Regions from separate parts of the Psychrobacillus sp. FSL K6-2843 genome, predicted to be linked through region 2. Evidence: riboswitches for the same ligand, from Rfam matches in the RefSeq annotation. Region 2 holds a riboswitch; the other holds the start of a gene.

Region 1 (10,679 bases), 1.1 Mb from region 2:
TTCTAATTCGAAAGAAATCACTTTCCACGTATCTATATCAATTTCATTGAATGCGTAATAATCAAATTCTTTACAGCACTTCTCGAAGACGGGCAGCATATAGCTAAAGTTCTCTTCTGTGAAATAAATAGAAGAAGTATTCCAGCATTCCCCTTTATATATCAGGTAATATCTCTATATAACAAGTACCTTCCAGATTATGTACATCGGTAATAATTTCAATCATTTAGAAACTCCTTTATAGAAGACAGTTTTAACAGATGTTTGTTTATTCACATGCGCACTTTCTTACAAAGCTTTTCTCTTTATTTCTGTAGCAATTTGTTCTCCATGAAATCGACCGTTTTCTATAAAAATTTCATTTGCATTATTGCCCGCAGCGATTACTCCAGCTATAAAAATCCCCTCTACATTAGTCTCCATCGTATCCGGGTTGTGAAAGGGTTTACCGGTAGTGGCATCTATTGCTACACCCATCTTTTCAATAAATGAATGATCTGGATGATAACCTGTCATAGCGAAAACAAAGTCGTTTTCAATCGTAAATTCACCGTCGGGACCCTTTAAAGTTACACTATCATCATTTATAGCCATAACTTCCGTATTGAAGTGCATATTTACTTCATTATTACGTACACAGCCTTCAAATTCTGGTAGAACCCAAGGCTTAATACTTTGTGAATATTGCCCTTGACGGTACACTACTGTCACATGCGCGCCCGCCTTATTGAGTTCAAGTGCAGCATCGATAGCTGAGTTTTTGCCCCCTATCACCAAAACATTTTGGGCAAAGTAAGGGTGCCCTTCCTTAAAATAATGGAATACTTTTGGCAGTTTTTCTCCAGGAATACCCATATAATTTGGATGATCATAATATCCCGTAGCGATAATAACATTTTTCGCTTTATAAGAGCCCTTAGAAGTTGTAATGACAAAATGATTTGAAGCTTTTTCCACATTTTTTACATGCTCATATTTATTAACTTGAATATTTTTACGTTTTACTACTTCGCGATAATAAACCAAGGCTTGATTTCTTTTTGGTTTTCTTTCCTCTACGATAAACGGTACATTTCCAATGGCAAGCTTTTCACTGGTACTAAAGAAAGTTTGATGGGTTGGATAATTATATATCGCATTTACAATGTTACCCTTTTCTATAATGAGCGTTTTTAATCCTAACTCTTGTGTGGAAATTGCTGCAGAAATTCCACAAGGTCCTCCTCCAACTACTACTACATCAATAATTTGTTCCAAGTACAAAACTTCCTTTCTTACTTTTTACTAATCATTTACAACCTTTAAGAGTAATGATATGGCATTCTGGTTTAGCACCAAGGCGCAGCGGTACGCCTGTAGTACCAAACCCATTGCTTATTAACTCTGCTTTATTTTCCTTCAATCTAAAACTACCCTTTTCATATATCCCTAAAGGACCAATACGAATTTGACCGCCATGTAAATGTCCAGCCAACATTAATCGTGGGTTACTTATTTTTTGAGCCGCATGAAAGAATGCTGGTGCATGTGTTACAAAAATTAAGATATCCTCTTCTTTTACATCCTCGAAGGCTTCTGCTATATTTACTTTTCCGACAAAGCCATCATTAATACCTACTAATCGCAAGGAAGGATTTAGATTAGAAAGAACTACAGAACTATTGTTCAAAATATGAATATCAAGGGATTCGAACAAAGTTAATAAGTTACTTTCACCGACTTCTCGGTCGTTATTACCATAAACATAAAAAACAGGGCCAAGCTTTTTTAATTGCTTTAAATTGAATTCTGTCCGATTCAATGGTACTCCTTTTTCCGTGAGGTCTCCACCAATAACTACTACATCCACCTTTCCGATAATACTGTGGATGAGTTCATCTTTAATTTTCCGACGGTGAATGTCAGATATAAAAAATATATGGAATTGCTCTCCTTTAGGTATTTCTTTTACACAGAGACTATGTTCTTTGACATTCGTTTGAAATGCTAAAAAGAGCATATATGTGAAAAGAAGCAAGCACAATACCAAAACTGTTATTACTATATACAACATTAAATCCCCCCTAACCATTATAAAAAAAGCACAAGCGCCTATATCTACCCCGAAAAGCAAATGGGGAAACACGAGAGGTATCAGCTATAGCTTCAGCATGACTATATTATCTTTCAAACAAAAAGACAGGGATTTTATCCCTGTCCTTAAACCATTCGTTATATTGATTATATTACTCATCTTTATCAATATGTAACACTCGAAAACCTGACTTTTCTAAGTCTTGAATAATTCGATCTAATTTTTGCTCATTGTCAATTTTAAGAACTATTCGGCGCACTAGCTTGTCAGTTTCATCAAATGTTACTAGCGAAATTACAGAAGTGTGATACTTATGCAAAATGTCGGACATTTTCAGAATTCTTCCTTCAGATTCTACAGAAGTAAAGGCAATTCGAGTGCCCTTTGTATTCATACCAAATGCACTTTTAAACTGATGAATTGTGTCATAGCGTGTGACTATGCCTAAGAACTTCTCATCTTCTACTACTGCTAAAATTGGAAAATCATATAGCTTCATAAAAGCCTGTTCAAACACATCACTAGTTTGAACAAATGTATCTTCCCTTGTTACAACATCAGATACCTTTGTTTGTTTCAAAAAAGTATCTTTATCTGTGTTGCTATAAAAGAACGCCTTGTATAAAAGGTACTTGTTAAACATCCCCTTATACTTTCCATCCTCAATAATTGGTAATGCATCAATATCCTTTGCCTCTAGTTCATTTAAAGCGTCCAAAACTGAAGCATTGCCTTTAATAGTTAAGCATTTTTCCTTTGGTATCATTACACTTTTTACAAACATACAAACACCTCTTTCCAAAACGGTCTATACCTATATATTCTATAAAAAGTGAATTTATCCTTCCAACTTGTGATTATGGCAGAATTAATTTTTGTCCTTCATAAATTTCATTGGAAGCTAGTCCATTTGCAGCTTTTATCTTTTCGACTGCTTCTGGATTATTGTAGTAGTTCATCGCGATTCGATATAATGTTTCATTACCCTTAACTATATGAATTTTCGCGTCTTTTTTTGGTTCTTGTACAGTTTCTTTTTTAGGCTGAGTTGGTGCTGGTGTTGCTGCCTCCTCCTTTTCTTTAGGTTCAACTGCCGGAGGGGCTGGAGTTGATTGAGGCACTTCTGTTGTATCTTCTGGCTTCTCTGCTTCTGAAGTTTGATTTTCTTCCGTTTCGTTTGCCTCTTCTCTTTCTTCCTCTTCTTCACTGCTGCTGTTCAAATTCGAAATTGGCTTAGTAACAACCTGTATGATTCCTTCGTCTTCAGTTGAGGCTTCGCTTTCTGGTTGATAAAAAAATTGTACATAAATCAAAACACTTGCAGGCAATAAGATAAATATAAAAAACAAGGATGGGATGAGTATATTCTTTTTCTTTTTCTTTTTCTTTTTACCTGGTGGATTTCTTCTACTTCTTCTCAATTCAGTTGCTTCACTCTCTACACCAATGGACTGTCTATGTTCGTCAATCTTTTTTTGATAATCATCTTTACTCATATTAGTCAAACTCCATTCTTCCACTTATCTACTACTATTATGACGAATTTTGTTGAAAATGTAAATGTTGTTAAGTATTATAGGATACTGCCTAATCTACTTTTCCAATCTAATACTGTAGCATGGATAAGGGGTTTATCGTGTAAATGAAATAACTCTTGAAGATTTAAAGAACATTTTGAACAGCAATTTAAAGGCTTGTCTATCAGCTTTTGATCGAAATAGGCAATTACCTGTTCCCTAATACAATTCTCATTTTGTAATAGCGTGTACAAGCTTTGAATTTCTATCCATTTTTTTTGTCGAATATTCTTAAACAGTTCTATAGTTTCCTCTGTTGACAATACCATTTTCCAATAATCTAAAATTCTTTCCGTTGTTTCAGATAACTGCACCTGATTTTCATTGGTCTGATATGCAAGGATAATATCCTGTTCGTCGGGAAAATCCTGCATCGCAACAAAATAAGCTTGTTCTACATCGGATAACATATAAAGAATGGAGGCTATGGACTGTTTTCCGTCTCTACCTGCCCGTCCAACCTCTTGCATATAATTGGCAACGGAGGTTGGTATATGATCATGTATAATTTGTCTAATATTATCCTTATGTATACCCATTCCAAAAGCATTCGTAGCACAAATCCAATCTAAATGGCCTTGTTGGAACTGTTGCTGAATGAGAATACGGTCATCTTGATCCATTTTAGAATGATAATAAGCGACTCTGATGCCCTTTTTTTGTAACTCTTCTGTATAAAATTCAGTTTTTTTCCTCGACTGACTATATAATATACCAGGTCCAGTAGTGCTAGTAATCCTATTTAATATCCATTCTACCTTTTCTTTTTGGCTCTCCACCTCATGTGCTTCGTAAGCAATATAAGGACGATCCAAGGAATGAATATATTCAAATGGCTGTTCCATTAACAAGGTAGTTTTTATATCTTTTACAACTTCCTTTGTGGCTGTAGCAGTTAAGGCTAGCACGTTTGCCTTTCTTAACGATTTAAGCGACTCAGAGATCCTTAAATAATCAGGTCGGAAATCAAATCCCCACTGGGAAATACAATGCGCTTCATCAGCAACTATAAAAGCTAAATTTAAACTAGCTAACCTTCTTTGAAAACGCTCATTCTGTAACATTTCAGGTGATGTAAAAATAAATTTATAATTTTGTAAACCAGATAACGCCTTTTCTCTTTGCTCGAAGGATAAAAATGAATTGATGGCCACTACTCTTTTTTCTCCCATCATTTTTAACTGCTCTACCTGGTCCTGCATTAAAGAAAGCAAAGGGGATACTATTAGCACCGCTCCATTCTTTAAATATGCTGGTAGCTGGAACAGCAACGATTTACCCATCCCAGTGGGCAAAATAGCTACTACATCCTCTCCAGCTAGGACTTTTTCGATTATTTCCCTCTGTCCTTCTCTAAAATCTTTATATCCAAACCTAGTTTGAAGAATGTGTTGAAGTTCATCCATTTTCTTTCTCCCCTTTAGCTAAAGCCAGTCTAATTTGAAAATAGCTTAACTCAGGTATGTTCTCGCGAATTAACCTCAATTTTTTGGTTTGATGTTTATTGGAGAATTCTAGCACTTTTTTTATTTGGTCGTTCAATATAAATGATGTCAATGATAAACTTCGATCAGCTGCTGCTATTTCTATTAAGTGATCTTCGATTGTATTTGCTTTTAAAGATCTTAGGGCAGCGATATCTTGGATAGAGTAACCTTCCTTTAAAAGCTGTTCGGTCTTTAAAGCGGATTGTGTTAAAGGACTATGTACAAAAATCTCTTTTGTTAAACCTATTAAATCTGGATGACTTTCTTGATTGATGTTATCTAAGACAATATGCAACGCTTCTACAAATTGAAGCTTCATATCTATAATAGATTCTCCACACTCCTGTGCTAATTGCTCCCATGTGAGCCCACTAATGTGATAACCGCTCATTCGATAGACTAATAGTATACGATGTATTTCCTGTAACTCAGCAATTTGAAGTAAATGCTCTAACTGACTTTTAAAGTCCTTTTGAAATGTTGATGATTTATAGTCTCTCCCTCGTAAGTAATCTTTCACAAACTGGTGAACCGAATAATCTTTTTGATTGGGAATAAATCTAGTTTCATTTTTATTAAAATAAGATAGTGTTTGGACTACTAATTCTAATCTTGACCAGAACAATTTTTCATTTCCCCTTAGCTCCCAGCCATTAAACAAAGGTTCTGTATATCCAGTTAACTGTTTTAAACCTTTATGACTAATCCTTAGTAGAGAATCTTCCTCTTCAATCCAGTTGTTTTGTTGGAGTTTAAACAACTGCTGCTTATATTCTTCTTGTGTTAACTTCGGATAAATAGAGAAAAAACGATGTAGATTAAAATAAGTGACATCTTGAATGGTTTGTCCAGATTTTTTCCCTTTTAATAAGTAAAAGGAAGCCATTGCTGACCGTTCCCCATTAAATTTTTGAATAACATTTAGTAATAGTTGGCTAAAATACAATTTAAATACCTCACAGTTTGAAAGTATTTTTGTTGAAAAGAAACGTAAACAGCTTTAGAATGAATAAGATAGCTAATTCTTATAAGTAGAATTAAAGGAGAGAATATACTAATGGCAAAATATACTATAGTAGATAAAGATACGTGTATCGCATGCGGAGCTTGCGGAGCAGCTGCTCCAGACATATATGACTATGACGATGAAGGTATTGCCTTTGTTATTTTAGATGATAACACGGGAACAACGGAAGTTCCAGAGGAACTGATGGAGGACATGGAGGATGCATTTGAAGGCTGCCCTACCGATTCCATTAAAGTGGCTGAAGAATCATTTGAAGGCGACGCTCTAAAATTTGAATAGTATATTAATGCCAAGAAGGATGACTAGCTCATTTTTCTTGGCTTTTTATATTTCTATAAACTTAAGTGGCAGGTTAATACTATACCTACAAAAAAATAAAAACCGCAGACAAACTAGAAATTGTCTAGTTTGCCAGCAGTCATACATATCTTTAATTTATATTTGGAACTTTAAACGACTCGCTCACCTTGTCTAGTATAGGCTTCAATCGTTTAAATAGAACAACCATAACAATTGTAACTATAATACCTTTTATCAGATTAAACGGTAAAATACCGAAAATGATAGAATTAAATAAAGCTGTTCCTGTTTCCGCTGGGAAGTTTAAAAAGTACGAATACATTGGTAAGAAAACGTAATAATTTAACAGGCTCATACCAAGGGCCATACAAACTGTCCCGACGCCTAAACCATAAGCAATCCCTTTAGAGGAAGAAACTTTACGATAAATGACATAAACAGGTGTCAAAAACAAAATACTAGTTGCGAAGTTAGCCATATGACCGACTGGAACGCCTGTAGGACTTCCTGAAAAGAACCAATCTAGTACGTTTTTCATGAAAGCTACAATGATTCCTGCAATTGGCCCCATAGTGATTGCAGCAATTAACGCTGGGATATCACTGAAGTCAATTTTCAAATAAGCTGGTAAAACTGGTAACGGAAATGCAAGCAGCATTAAAACGAAAGAAATACTACTTAGCATTGCGATTGCAATAAGCATACGCGTCTTACTTTTTGCCATAAATCCTCTCTCCTTTTGCGATTCACTCCACAAGAAGAAAGGTTCAGTTCGTTATCAATACTCAAAAAATCCCTTAAGCAAATAAAGCTTAAAGGAGAAAAAGGTACACTTAAATAAGCGTATCCGTATAAGAGCATACGAAAAACGACTGCACCTTCACCTTCTCCCATCCAGACTATACTGTCGGCTTTGGAATTTAACCAAATCCTGCCATTTACGGCTCGCGGGCTCAAGAAAAAACTCTTCTAATACCGCCGATCGGGAATTTCACCCTGCCCCGAAGATGAATCAATATTTTATTGTCATTCAAGATTATCTTGAATTACAATCATTTTATCAAACTATATTAATATATGCAATACAACTGTTTCGATTTAAGTATATTAACAGATGAACCTTTTTTATGAAATTAAAGTACAGTGATTTTTTGTTCACCTTATATATAACTGTAATAAATAACTCTTTCCGACTATAAAACTTGCCTGAACGGTCATAAATTTTTCTGTCCGGTTATAAACTCGTCCGAACGGTCGTAAATTTTTCTATCCGGTCATAACTCTCGTCCGAACGGTCATAAATTTTTCTATCCGGTCATAACTCTCGTCCGAACGGTCATAAATTTTTCTATCCGGTCATAACTCTCGTCTGAACGGTCATAAATTTTTCTATCCGGTCATAAATCTCGTCTGAACGGTCATAAATTTTTCTTTCCGGTCATAACTCTCGTCCGAACGATCATAAATTTTTCTATCCGGTCATAACTCTCGTCTGAACGGTCGTAAATTTTTCTATCCGCTCATAACTCTCGTCTGAACGGTCATAAATTTTTCTATCCGGTCATAAATCTCGTCCGAACGGTCATAAATTTTTCTATCCGGTCATAAAACTCGTCCGAACGATCATAAATTTTTCTATCCGGTTATAAAACACTTTTTTCGTATAAAAAACCCAATAAAAAAATCGACCGACTAATTAGTAGGTCGATTCTTTATTATTCAGTGGTTCATCATGTACCCATTAGGGCCAATTGGGATTGGTAAATTAGCTGTCAAATCAAATCGATCCCATTGCTTCTGTACAACATTTTCTAGACGAACTGTTTTATCGAAGCTTGCAGCTGTTAATGTAAAGGCTTCAATCATAAGAATAGAATCTTCATATTCCAATGTTGCCAAATCTAATGCTTCGTCAAATGTTATTACAACCGTGTTGCCTTCCTCTGATACCTCATAACTAACATCTTTCGGTACAACAGTCGTATAAAGATCATTTGCTGATTTTGGCATATCTTTAAAAGCATTCTCAAACTTAGCATCCTTTGGAACAAGGAATGTCAGTCCGCTATTCATTGTGTGTTTAAAATACATTCGTTCTTTGTTTCCGCTTGCCAATTCCTTTTTCCCTATTACTCCTACTTGGTCCCAATTGATAGCTGTGCCATCCTCACTTAATCGTTCCAGGAAGGAAAAATCCGTAAAAATATGACGGATTGTATCAGTATACACTCCGGAAGTAGCTGAAGCAGCATCATAACCATGCCCTTTAGGTAAATAGTGTTGAAGCGTATCGCCATCTGAAACTAAATTACCTTGCAAGGGCAAATATTCCTCGAACCCTAGAGCAGATTCATCTATAGTGCTTGCATATTTTTCATATAACTGAAGACTATTTGGCAATCCGTCAGTAAAATCTTCGTTTATTTTATCCCTAGGTATAATTATTGTGATTGGGTAAGCTTCTGCCCCTTCTGTTACAGAAAAATGAAATGGAATTCCATCATTTAAATCATCTTCATATACAGTTCTAGCGTTGTTAAAGGCTTGAACGGGCACTAATTCACTTTCGACAGCTAAAGAATTGACTACATCATTTGAATTTTCTATAGCCGCATCTTCCTTGGCTTCCATTCCGCCCTCTGTTGTTTCTACCTCAGAGGCAGGAGCAATGTCCAACGTTCTCAACATGTCCGATTTGTCTGTAGCCTGTTGCTGGATTGCAGATTTTTCACTACTTGTGCCCAAGTATGAAGAAATTAAGAACGTTAACAACAAAACAGAAGCAACAGACACTAAAAGTGGCATCCATTTAGAAAACGATTTATTATTTCGTATAACTTTATTTAAATCGGAAGAATCCATTTCTAACTTCACTCGATTGTATACTTCATCCTTCGAACGATTATCTGTGAACTTGGGCATGTTGTGTAAGAGCTCATCTAACGCTTTATTCTTTTCTTCTTGATTACTCATGTAAAACATTACCCTCCTTTTGTTTATCAGATAATTTTTCTCGAAGTGATTTAATAGCTCTATGCTGAGTAGTCTTTACCTTACCTTCTGTCCAATTTAATACTTGTGCGGTTTCAGCAATGGACAGCTCTTGAAAATATCTCATAATGACTACCATTTTCTGATCTCCAGTACATGTATCTAAAGCTAGTAGCAAGGCTTTCATTTCATCATTTAAAACAGTAAAATCCTCCGGCAACATGTCTTTTGATGCAAGCTGTGTAGATTCCCAGTCAAAAGCATCAAACATTCTCTTCTTTCTAACGGAATACTTTCGAAAATGATCAATAGCCACATTTTTTGCAATTGAAAATAACCATGTTTTCTCGGAGCTTTTTCCCTCAAACTTACTGTAAGCTCTTAGAACACGAACATAAACCTCCTGGACCAAGTCTTCCGCAGTTTGTCTATCTTTAACTAGATAGATCAAAAACTGAAAAACGTCTTGATGATAGGTATCATACAAGCGGTGGAAAACGGAGTCATTCATAATGCTCCCCCCGTTCTTTCAATTAGTCGTTTCATCTCCCGATTTGTTACATTAGCTTAATGGCAATTGAATAATAAATGTTGTGCCTACCCCGACTGTGCTTTCAGCTGATAGGTGACCTTCGTGTCTTTCGACTATATTTTTGGCAATAGCAAGGCCGAGGCCAGTGCCAGCTTTCCCTCTAGTTCTAGCTTTATCGGCTTTATAAAACCGCTCAAAAATATAAGGTAAATCCTCCGCAGGTATACCAAATCCAGTATCCGATACCTTTATAATGATTTGGTTTTTGTACTTCTCTAACAGAACGGAAACAGAGCCTTCTTCCGGTGTATGCCTTAAAGCATTATCAATTAAGTTCGTTAAAACCTGTTCCATACGATCTTCGTCTATCTCAATTTCGATTAATTCCTCAGAAGGTATATTGTGATCAAACTTTAAGCGAACGTTACTTTCTTTCGCAGCTTGGTCAAATTTTTGGGTGATCCTTTCGATTACCGAAACAATTTCTGCTTTTTCTTTGTGTATGCTCAAATAACCTGATTCAAGTCTTGCTAAATCTAATAACTCTGTTACAAGTCTACCCATACGTTTAGATTCATCATAAATAACCCGAATCATTTCATTTTTGTCTTCTTCTGTCGTGACTATTTCATCGATAATGGCTTCACTGTATCCTTGCAGCATAGAAATAGGTGTTCTTAGCTCATGAGAA
Region 2 (10,679 bases):
AATTGCTTGACTTAATAGATAGTAAAAAAGATTGGAATGAAAATAATATAACGAAACTTGCATTAGAGCGAGTGGGACAAAATATGATTGAGTCCATTATAGATGTAGGTAACTCAATGATTGATGGCTTCATCATGAGGGATCCAGGTGGCTATGATGACATAATTGATATTTTGACTGATGAAAAAGTAATTACAGCTGAGATGGATGCGCCTTTAAAAGCTGTTATTGAAATGAGAAAAGAGCTTGTGAGACATTTCTTTTCCGTAGACCATAAGCAATTAGAAAGTGTTCTAGTGAAAAATCTCCCTTATTTACAACAGTTTCCAGAAAGAGTAGAAAATTATTTAATTAATGAGCTTGGGCCAGTTTCAGCATTTTTACCGGAAGACTCCGATGTCCGCCTATAAAGGATACTTTTTAGATTTAGATGGAACTGTATATAAGGGACTAACACCAATTCAGGAATCTGTAGATTTTGTACATTATTTGCAAAACAATGGGATTGAACCTTTTTTCGTTACTAACAACTCTTCTATGACTCAAAAGCAGCTACAAGCGAAGCTAGCGAAGATGGACATACATACTACTGAGGAGCAAATTATCTCTTCATCGATTGCAGCTGCTAATTACATTGCCGAGCATTATCCTGCAAAAAGCGTTTTTATGATTGGAGAGAAGGGCTTGGAGGATGCTTTATGTTCTGTAGGAATTGAGCCAACGGATGACTTAGCAGAGGTGGTTGTCATGGGAATAGACCATAAAGTCAATTACGAAAAGCTCGCACAAGCTTGTTTGTCAATTAGGGCTGGAGCGGCGTTTATCTCTACAAATAGCGACCACGCTTTCCCAAGTGAAAGAGGCTATCTTCCAGGGAATGGAGCGTTCACCAAATTAGTAGAGCATTCTACAGGTGTTGAACCTATTTTTACTGGAAAGCCGCAACCGTTTATGCTTGAGTTTATTCAAAAAAAGTATGGGTTTAAAAAAGAAGAGATGGTGATGATTGGAGACAATTATCAAACAGACATATTAACCGGCATTCACATGGGAATTGATACTGCTCACGTCAATACTGGAGTTAATAGAACGGAAGAAGTTCAAATGTTCCTTCAAAAACCGACTCATTTTTTAGAAACTTTACATGACTGGATAAAATAAAACACCATTCATTGTTTGGAAGAACAATATAATAACTGTATTAAATAAGGTATTCCTGTTGAGCTTAGAACAGAGAATACCTTATTTCTTTTTCTCACTCATAAATGGAGTAATGCTATTTATGGAATGAATGTATGAAATTGATTTAATAGATTAAAATATATAAAAGGTATCGAGAGAATATCTTCTCGATACCTTTTAAAATAATGGATTTTCTTCAATGTATTTATATATTTTGGCTACAAGATCTTCGGAAGATTCACCCTCTACCACATCACCGTTCACTATGGCGAAAAGTGTTTCGGAACATAGGGAACAATAGCTAAGACAGCCATATTCTAACACATCTAAATCAGGATCCTGTTCTAATATATCAAAAGCTTCTTGTGAACCATTTGCAAGGTTGCTTATACAAAATTCAACCATTGGATTCATAGCTGTCACCTCACTACATCGTCATGCTACTCTATTTTTTTATAAAGGTCAATTGTGAAGTTTTATTGTGAAATGTGTCACAATCATTTATAATTTGAGGAGACATTGAAACAAAAGGGAGAATATTTATGCGAAAATTAGTATTGTTAGGTGGAGGATATGGGAATATGCGCGTATTACTACGCCTATTACCAAATAATTTGCCAGATGATGTAGAACTCACATTAATAGATCGTACACCATTTCATAGTTTAAAAACAGAATTTTACGCGTTGGCAGCAGGCACATCATCTGATCATGAAATTAGAGTGGCTTTTCCAGAGAGTGACAAGTTAAAAATTACTTATGGAGAAATTGAGAAAATTGATGTAGAAAACAAACAAGTAATTCTACAAGATGAAAAAATAATTCCATACGATGATTTAGTAATTGGACTTGGCTGCGAAGATAAGTATCATAATGTTCCAGGAGCGGATGAATTTACTTATAGCATTCAAACAATTGGGCGCTCTAGAGACACATACAATAAGATTGGTGGATTACCAGCAGGTTCTGTTGTAGGAATCGTGGGGGCAGGTCTAAGTGGAATCGAGCTTGCGAGTGAGCTTCGTGAAAGTAGACCAGATTTAAAAATTAAATTATTTGACCGTAGCCCTCGAGTATTAAGAGACTTTCCAGAACGCTTAAGTAATTTTGTACAAAAATGGTTTGATACAAATGATGTAGACGTGATAAGCAATTCGAATATCACAAAAGTGGAACCAAACAAATTATATAATCATGATGAAATAATTCCGGTAGATGTTGTAGTTTGGACAGCCGGTATTCAGCCAGCTGCTCCTGTTCGTGCTTTACCTGGAGAGAAGGACAAAACTGGTCGCATCATCCTTACTCAATATCATGATCTACCAAGTTACGATAATGTCTTTGTAGTTGGTGATTGTGCATCCTTGCCGTTTGCTCCAAGTGCACAGCTAGCAGAGGAACAGGCAGAGCAGATTGTGAAAGTACTGCAAGCACGCTGGAAGGGTCAGCCACTACCAGAAAAAATGCCAGATATTAAGCTTAAAGGCTTTATGGGATCTCTAGGTAAAAAGCAAGGCTTTGCTTATTTGGCAGATATCTCTGTTACTGGACGTATTGCAAGATTGATGAAATCAGGTTTACTTTGGATGTATAAACGCCATAACGGATAAATTAAAAAAGCTTGGAAACGTGGAGTTAAACGCGTTCCCAAGCTTTTTATTTTTTTATAAAATGCTTTCTCTGGGAAAAAGCATTTTACTTAATAAGCTTATTTGAGTACTTTTTGAAATGATACTTAACGTTATTCTGCTATATAACCGTACTTTTCGAGGGCAGAGAATACAGGCTTTAACTGAATATAACCTTCCCCTATAACTTCCTCGTTTATCATTATTAATGGGTAGAAAAACTCATCATTTGCAATTTGATTGGCAATTGACAGTTGTTTTTCGTCTTCTATTGGCTTTTCTATATCAATATATAAAAATGTTATTTGATGTCCAGGAAATTTTCTGGTAATTGCAGCTTCTAACCATTCATACGTGTCCTTAGAAGAAGGAGCATTCACACAGCTTGCACATACTATATCGGCACCGTAAATTTCAACAGTGAGTTTTTCTTGTGCCATAAAATACTTGTCCCCTTTAACTTATATATTATTTTACCCATCTATATTATAAAGGGGATACGGAAATACTGTCAAAAAGCGAATATCCTTTAAATGATAGAGTTTTAATATGATAGCTTTAGTCATGATTGTTTCATGCACTAACGGTTGTTGATTTAGTTAGTCTGAAAGTCCAGGAATGCAAATCAACTAAAAGGTGGTAATACGAAGAAAGCCTCTACGTCGAATTTTTATGATACAATACTAATCAAATAGAATAATTTCCTTCGGGGTCGGGTGAAATTCCCAATCGACGGTGTTGAGATTATATCTCTAAGCCCGTGAGCCGCTTTTAGTGTGCAGGATTTGGTGCGAGTCCAAAGCCGACAGTTATAGTCTGGATGGGAGAAGGAGTAAGCAAAACATTTTAAAATTGCAATTTTAAAATGTATTTTTTGCTATGCACTTTCATCCCATCACAACCGTGTTGGGAATTTTTTTATTTTACAACAATTTTATATTATTCCTTCGGGGTCGGGTGAAATTCCCAATCGACGGTGTTGAGATTGTATCTCTAAGCCCGTGAGCCACTTTTAGTGTGCAGGATTTGGTGCAAGTCCAAAGCCGACAGTTATAGTCTGGATGGGAGAAGGAAGCAACGCAAGTAGACTTTTGAAAATACATATTCACTAGTCTTATTTGACGAAGCCAAATTTACCTCTCATCGAAACTCCGACAAAAAATGTTCGGGGTTTTTTATTTTGAGAAAGAGGTGAGGAAGATGTTTACAGGGATTATTGAGGAGCTAGGGGCTGTTCAGCAGATGAATATGTCTACTCAATCGATGGAAATTTCCATTGGAGCTAGCAAAATTTTAGAAGATGTACAGCTTGGCGATAGCATTGCTGTAAATGGTGTGTGTCTAACTGTTAAAAAGTTTACGAATGATCTGTTTGTGGCAGATGTGATGCCTGAAACGGTTAAATCGACAAGCTTACAGCAACTTAAAAAAGGTTCAACAGTGAATTTAGAAAGAGCAATGTCTGCAAATGGCAGATTCGGCGGTCATATTGTTTCTGGACATGTCGATGGTGTTGCAACGATTCTTCGAAAGAGACCAGCTTCCAATGCAGTATATATCGACTTAGCAATGCCAAAAGAATTGCTTTTTAACTGTTTAATGAAGGGCTCAATCACCATTGATGGTACAAGCCTGACGATTTTTAATGTAACAGATTCTATAATTACTGTTTCTTTAATACCACATACATTCAAGGAAACTGTGCTTGGCTTAAAACAGACTGGAGAAATTGTCAATATTGAAACGGATTTAATTGGCAAGTATGTAGCAAAGCATCTAGCCAATCAAAATACAGGAAAAGTGACTGTTGATTTCTTACAAAAAGCCGGATTCTAAAGGAGTGGAATGAAATGAATACTATAGACGAAGCAATCGTTGCATTAAAGCAAGGTGAAATCATCATTGTAGTCGATGATGTAAATCGAGAAAATGAAGGTGATTTTGTCGTAATAGGTGAGTATGCAACACCTGAAAACATTAATTTTATGGCAGTGCATGGTCGTGGCTTAATATGCACACCCATTTCAAATGAAATTGCAGAAAGATTGTCATTAGACCCAATGGTAAATAAGAACACGGATTCACATCAAACAGCCTTTACCATTAGTATTGATCATAAATCAACAACAACAGGCATTAGTGCATTTGAACGATCTTATACAATTCTTGCACTATTAAATAATCAAGCTGTAGCAACAGATTTCAACCGTCCAGGACATGTATTCCCTCTTATCGCAAAAAAAGGGGGAGTTATAGAGCGTCGTGGTCATACAGAAGCAGGTGTAGAACTAGCTAAATTATGTGGTTCAAAAGAAGTCGCTGTTATTTGTGAGATTATGAACGAGGACGGTACAATGGCACGCATACCACAACTTGAAAAAATTGCAGAAAAATTTCAAATGAAGTTTATTACGATAGAAGATTTAGTGAAATACACAGAAGCGAATTATAAAGCTTACGTAAAAGGAGAATGAGCATGGGACAAATTTTTGAGGCACAGCTAGTCGGTACAGATTTAAAAATAGGAATTGTAGTAGGAAGATTTAATGAGTTTATTAATGACAAATTATTAAGCGGTGCACTAGACGGTTTAAAACGTCACGGAGTTGAGGAAGGAAATATTGATATCGCTTGGGTGCCAGGAGCATTTGAAGTACCATTTATCGCAAAGAAAATGGCAAATACGAAAAACTACGATGCAATAATCGGCTTAGGTACTGTAATACGTGGATCTACTACGCACTATGACTATGTATGTAATGAAGCAGCAAAAGGCATTGCAAAAGCAGGCCTAGATACGGGTATACCTGTTATTTTTGGTATAGTGACAACGGAAAATATTGAACAAGCAATTGAACGTGCAGGAACAAAAGCTGGAAACAAAGGCTATGACAGTGCGGTTTCTGCAATTGAAATGGCGAATTTAAATCGTTTATTTTAAGAAAAGAGAATCGATACACATGACATTGAATATAATATAATTGGTTGGCTGTGAATACTGGCAAAGTGCTATTTATGAAATTAACCGACAAATTTTTTTAGCAATTCTTATTGAGAATTACCTATTCTCACTTTTCCAATAGTATATTTAAAGCACCTCTGAAACATGTACTGGTTTATTTGTACATGTACAGAGATGCTTACGTTTTCAGTGAATTAGCCTAAGTTATTTACTAGATTGAGGGAAACTTGTAAATTGTATAGACGCCATCCTTAAGAGGAGCTGCTGTTAAACAGCTATAAGACTACGAACGGTAAGTTGTCCAAGATATCTGCCGGGATTTGCAGAATATCCTATTACTGTTGGGGAAGTAACAGTAGCATTGATGACAATACGACCTGTATTTCCTAATAAACCAACTGCTAAAAGAGCATCTCCAGATGCAATTGCTACGTCCTGAGAGCTACCAGAGTTAGCATCGGTAAATAAAGGAATAGTTGCTATAACAATTCCTAAAAGATTTACTACCTCTAAAGTTGCAGTTACTGAGACAGTCTCGTTACCTGCATACGCATAAAACGCGCTAAGTGGCAAAGCAAGTCCTAGAATTGGTAAAGTTCCAATGTCGAAAATGCTTTGGAATGTAACCGTTTGGTTGGATGCTGTATTCGGTGACCAGATATAAGCGCTGCTGCCATCAATTAAAGGAGACAACATAGCTGGTGCGGTTGGTACTGCTGGTGTTGGAAGAGTACCTGGTAAAGCAGCTGTATCAGCAATGACTTGAGTATTTGCTGGAGTTGTAAATGCTTGTAAGGTTAAAACCATAAAAAAACACCTCCTCGAAGTTTATTTGCCAACAAATGGCATACTGTAACATATGAACTTTTAGTAGAGGAAGCTAGTCTAATAGACTAGAATTGAAAATAAATTTATTTTGGAAAGATATATTGGGGAATAAAAGCCTGAAGTAACACGATTCTAGCTATTTATTATTAATATTAAGTAAATAGTCTATATACAAATCATCGTAAAAATGATTTGTATTTAAGAATAAAACAGGGTAAATAATTATTTTATGAATCTTAGGGAACACTCTTATCACGGTGTGTTTTGTGGGGAGTAAACACTTCCATTTAACCAACAATTATTCTATAATGATTATAGCGAAAGGAGTCGACATATATGACTGATACAATTAACGAACAAGTACAAGAAGTTTTAGATAAATTGCGTCCATTCTTACTACGTGACGGCGGAGACTGCGAGCTTGTTGACGTTGAAGATGGTATTGTAAAATTACGCCTTTTAGGAGCATGCGGGAGCTGCCCAAGTTCTACTATCACGTTAAAAGCTGGTATTGAACGCGCTTTATTAGAGGAAGTACCTGGAATAGTAGAAGTAGAACAAGTATTTTAATACCAACACATATAAAAAAGAAGCCTGAATGAGGCTTCTTTTTTTCACCCTCGCATTTCCTGCCAACGCTCTTTTGCCATTTCAATTAGCTTGGGTTCTATAGAGGTACTTTGTTTTTCGATTACTTTGGAAAAATAACGCGTTGCTAATTCTCGGTCACCTATTCTTCTAGAAAGCTCTGCTATCATATATATAATTCGTGTCTCGGACATTTGAGTTCCATTGTAATCTTCGCTAGAATAGGAGTCTGAGTAACGATCTCTGGCTATTTCTAGAAATCTATTTTCATCTTCTTTGTTTTCCATCATGCGGTAGAGCCAAGCAGTACGAAGTGCTAAGCCAGCAATAGAGACAAATTTTTCTTTTTTTAACGTTCCACACAGTATACCTAATTTATATGTAGTGATCCCGTCTTGTGTCGATCGGACGTCGCCATAGGAACGTGGTGTCCAATTAGTCGATATTTTCTCTTTAACGATTTCTTTAAGTCCAGGTGCAAAATACTTGGTGAAGTCATCGGTAAAAGAAAAGCCACAATGCTCACAGACAAATACATTATATAATAACGGGTTGATATCTTTATTTTGATATATTGGTTGAAAGTCTGTTTCATGAGATTCGACATTTATAAATTTTGAACGTATCTTGGTTGATTTAAATTTGTTTTTACAGTGTAAGCATTCGATATCTTTTTGGTAATATGGAGGTATTTCCATTTTATCTTCTCCTTATTCTCGTTCTTGGTTTTATTATACTGTAAAAATATTTCGAAAGCGAGGTAACTTAAGTAGTTTTCCTTGTATAGATTGTGATTAAATTGATATTATATAAATAAGGAAGGAATGTGATTCAGATGACAGAAGTAGTTAATTTGTCTGAAGCGGCAGCTTACCGCGTCAAAGAGATGATGGTTCACAACGAGGAAGAAGGTTCACTTCTCCGTGTATCTGTTAACGGTGGCGGATGTAGCGGTCTTTCTTACGGTATGGGATTTGAAAAAGAGAAAAATGAAGACGATATAGTTTTACATCAGCATGATTTAGAAATAATTATATCTAGTGAAGATGCTTCTATTCTCCAAGGTACAGTCATCGATTACAAAGAATCGTTGATGGGTGGAGGCTTTACCATCGATAACCCTAATGCAATTGCATCCTGTGGCTGTGGTTCATCATTTAGAACTGCTAAAAAAGAAGGCACACCGGAAAGCTGCTAAATATTCGAAAGAACATTTTCTTACTTAAGAAAATGTTCTTTTTTAAAGGATAAGAAAGTAAATTACGTTTGGAAGTCAATGAGGATCTAACTGGTTGCTCTCGCTTTCCCCCATTTGCTTGTTGGGACAGAACTAGGCGCTTGCGCTTTTCTTGTTGTCTAGCTCCAGCGCCTTGCCCCTCGAGGTCAAATGGGAAAAAGCTGCGGTGGCTGAAGAACTGCCTCCTCGCTTTCCCCCATTTGCTTGTCGGGACAGATCTAGGCGCTTGCGCTTTTCTCATGGGCTAATTGTCTGTATATTCCCACCTTTGCAATGTTGTTAAATAGTGTTGAAATCCTATTCTAAAAGGTCTAAAATAGGATGTAGTGAAAAATTTGTCGGAAAAATGACAAAGTCCATTTCTAATTGTGAATTATTCGTATCATTAGATTCATAAAAAATATAAAAAGGTGGTTGCGATCTTCGTGAAAAGACCAACAATTCTAGTATTAGGTGCAGGTTATGGTGGATTATCTACTGTAGTGAACCTTCAAAAATTAGTAGGTACCGATGAAGCAGATATTATTTTAGTAAATAAAAATGACTATCACTACGAGTCTACTTGGTTACATGAGGCTTCAGCTGGAACTTTACGTCCAGACCAAGTGCGTTATGATATTCAAGGTGTTATAAATAAAAGCAAGGTACAATTTGTAAAAGCAACTGTCGAAGGCATTGATGTTAATACTAAGAAGGTAGCAACAAGTGCTGGAGAATACACATATGATTATTTAGTAATCGGTTTAGGCTTTGAAGGTGAAACATTTGGAATCACTGGTTTAGATAAATATGCACTATCAATTGCAAATGTAAATGCTGCTCGTCAAATCCGTGATCATATCGAATACCAATTTGCTACATGGTCTACAGAAGAAAACAGAGACGATGCTCGTTTAACTATTGTAGTAGGAGGAGCTGGCTTCTCTGGTATTGAATTTTTAGGTGAATTAGGTAATCGTATTCCTGAGCTTTGTGAAGAATACGATGTACCAAAAGAAAAAGTACGCGTTGTCTGCGTAGAAGCTGCTCCTATGGTATTACCTGGTTTTGATCCTGAGCTAGTTGAATATGCTGTTCGTCAATTAGAAGCAAAAGGAATCGAGTTCTCTATAGGTACACCAGTAGTAGAAGCTACTCCTGAAGGCGTTAAAATTAAAAAAGGCGAAGAAGAATTTGAATTCATCAAAGCTGGTACTGTAGTATGGGCTGCTGGAGTTCGTGGAAACCGCTTAATCGAAACTTCTGGTATCGAAAATATGCGTGCTCGCGTTAAAGTTGAAAAAGATATGCGTGCACCTGGATTCCCAGACGTATTCATCGTTGGTGATTGTGCTCTAATGATTAATGAAGAAACAAATCGTCCATACCCACCTACTGCTCAAATTGCTATGCAACAAGCTGTAACAGTTGCTAAAAATATCGTAGCCCTAATGAAAGGCGAAAATACAAAGGAATTTGTTCCTGAACTAAAAGGAACAGTTTGTTCTCTTGGTGAGCATGATGCAATTGGAGATGTAATGGGTAGAAAACTTACTGGTACTAAAGCATCCATCATGAAAAAGGTTATTGATAACCGTGCTCTTTTCATGATCGGTGGAGTTCCATTAGTGCTTAAAAAAGGTAAATTTAAATTATAAAAGAAAAACAATACATGGCTCCCACTGTAACTCTCAGTGGGAGCTTTTTTAAAGTATAAAAGGTAAGTATGCTTTTGTTAAAGGAGATGGATTATTTGTCGAAGGATAAACGAGGAAATGTCTGGTTGGGAGCTGCAGGATTAGTTTTAAACAACAAGGGTGAATGGCTAGTTGTTAAAAAACGATATGGTGGCTTAGAAGGAAGATGGTCTTTACCTGCAGGCTTTGTAAATGGTGATGAAACAATTGAACAGGCTGCCGTACGTGAAGTTAAGGAAGAAACTGCGGTAGATTGTACAGTTAAAAATATGATCGGTTTTAGAAGTGGGGTCTTACAGGGAAAAATCAGTGATAATATGGCCATTTTTCTTCTTAAACCAATTGAAGAGGAACCGATTATTCAAGTGCAGCTTTCTGAGCTATATGAGGCCAAATGGATACTTCCAAGTGATTTACTGAAAGATGAGAACGCTTCTGTAATGCTGCATGAATTAGCAGCTGCGTCTTTAGAAATTGGCTTTCCAACTATCGAAGGGATAAATCCTGGAGACATATTTGGGTATACTAGCTATAAATTATTCATAAAATAATCCGAACATAAATAGACTAAATTCATG

The links. A riboswitch is a leader RNA that binds a small molecule or an ion and turns the genes downstream of it on or off. The one in region 2 is predicted to bind FMN.
Region 1: it holds a riboswitch for FMN, as region 2 does, so the genes downstream of both, MKY94_RS08800 (ECF transporter S component) here and ribE (riboflavin synthase) in region 2, are expected to answer to the same signal.

Annotation. Positions count from the first base shown of each region.
Region 1 covers NZ_CP152021.1:1,760,025-1,770,703, reverse strand. Annotated here, with positions in the region: gene MKY94_RS08840 (hypothetical protein) at 1-21, opposite strand, end outside; gene MKY94_RS08835 (YpdA family putative bacillithiol disulfide reductase) at 289-1,257, opposite strand; gene MKY94_RS08830 (metallophosphoesterase) at 1,289-2,053, opposite strand; gene MKY94_RS08825 (CBS domain-containing protein) at 2,226-2,858, opposite strand; gene MKY94_RS08820 (LysM peptidoglycan-binding domain-containing protein) at 2,932-3,570, opposite strand; gene MKY94_RS08815 (RecQ family ATP-dependent DNA helicase) at 3,648-5,057, opposite strand; gene MKY94_RS08810 (helix-turn-helix domain-containing protein) at 5,050-6,084, opposite strand; gene MKY94_RS08805 (ferredoxin) at 6,196-6,444, shown strand; gene MKY94_RS08800 (ECF transporter S component) at 6,596-7,189, opposite strand; FMN riboswitch at 7,344-7,478, opposite strand; gene MKY94_RS08795 (hypothetical protein) at 8,185-9,438, opposite strand; partial or broken gene sigX (RNA polymerase sigma factor SigX) at 9,431-9,973, opposite strand; gene MKY94_RS08785 (ATP-binding protein) at 10,019-10,679, opposite strand, start outside.
Region 2 covers NZ_CP152021.1:2,888,894-2,899,572, reverse strand. Annotated here, with positions in the region: gene MKY94_RS14710 (DUF86 domain-containing protein) at 1-410, shown strand, start outside; gene MKY94_RS14705 (TIGR01457 family HAD-type hydrolase) at 397-1,161, shown strand; gene MKY94_RS14700 (YuzB family protein) at 1,360-1,596, opposite strand; gene MKY94_RS14695 (NAD(P)/FAD-dependent oxidoreductase) at 1,725-2,792, shown strand; gene MKY94_RS14690 (YuzD family protein) at 2,924-3,250, opposite strand; FMN riboswitch at 3,509-3,646, shown strand; FMN riboswitch at 3,750-3,887, shown strand; gene ribE (riboflavin synthase) at 4,011-4,646, shown strand; partial or broken gene ribB (3,4-dihydroxy-2-butanone-4-phosphate synthase) at 4,661-5,245, shown strand; gene ribE (6,7-dimethyl-8-ribityllumazine synthase) at 5,287-5,751, shown strand; gene MKY94_RS14670 (hypothetical protein) at 6,040-6,579, opposite strand; gene MKY94_RS14665 (NifU family protein) at 6,937-7,170, shown strand; gene MKY94_RS14660 (DUF2225 domain-containing protein) at 7,215-7,886, opposite strand; gene MKY94_RS14655 (iron-sulfur cluster assembly accessory protein) at 8,024-8,386, shown strand; gene MKY94_RS14650 (NAD(P)/FAD-dependent oxidoreductase) at 8,851-10,062, shown strand; gene MKY94_RS14645 (NUDIX domain-containing protein) at 10,158-10,652, shown strand.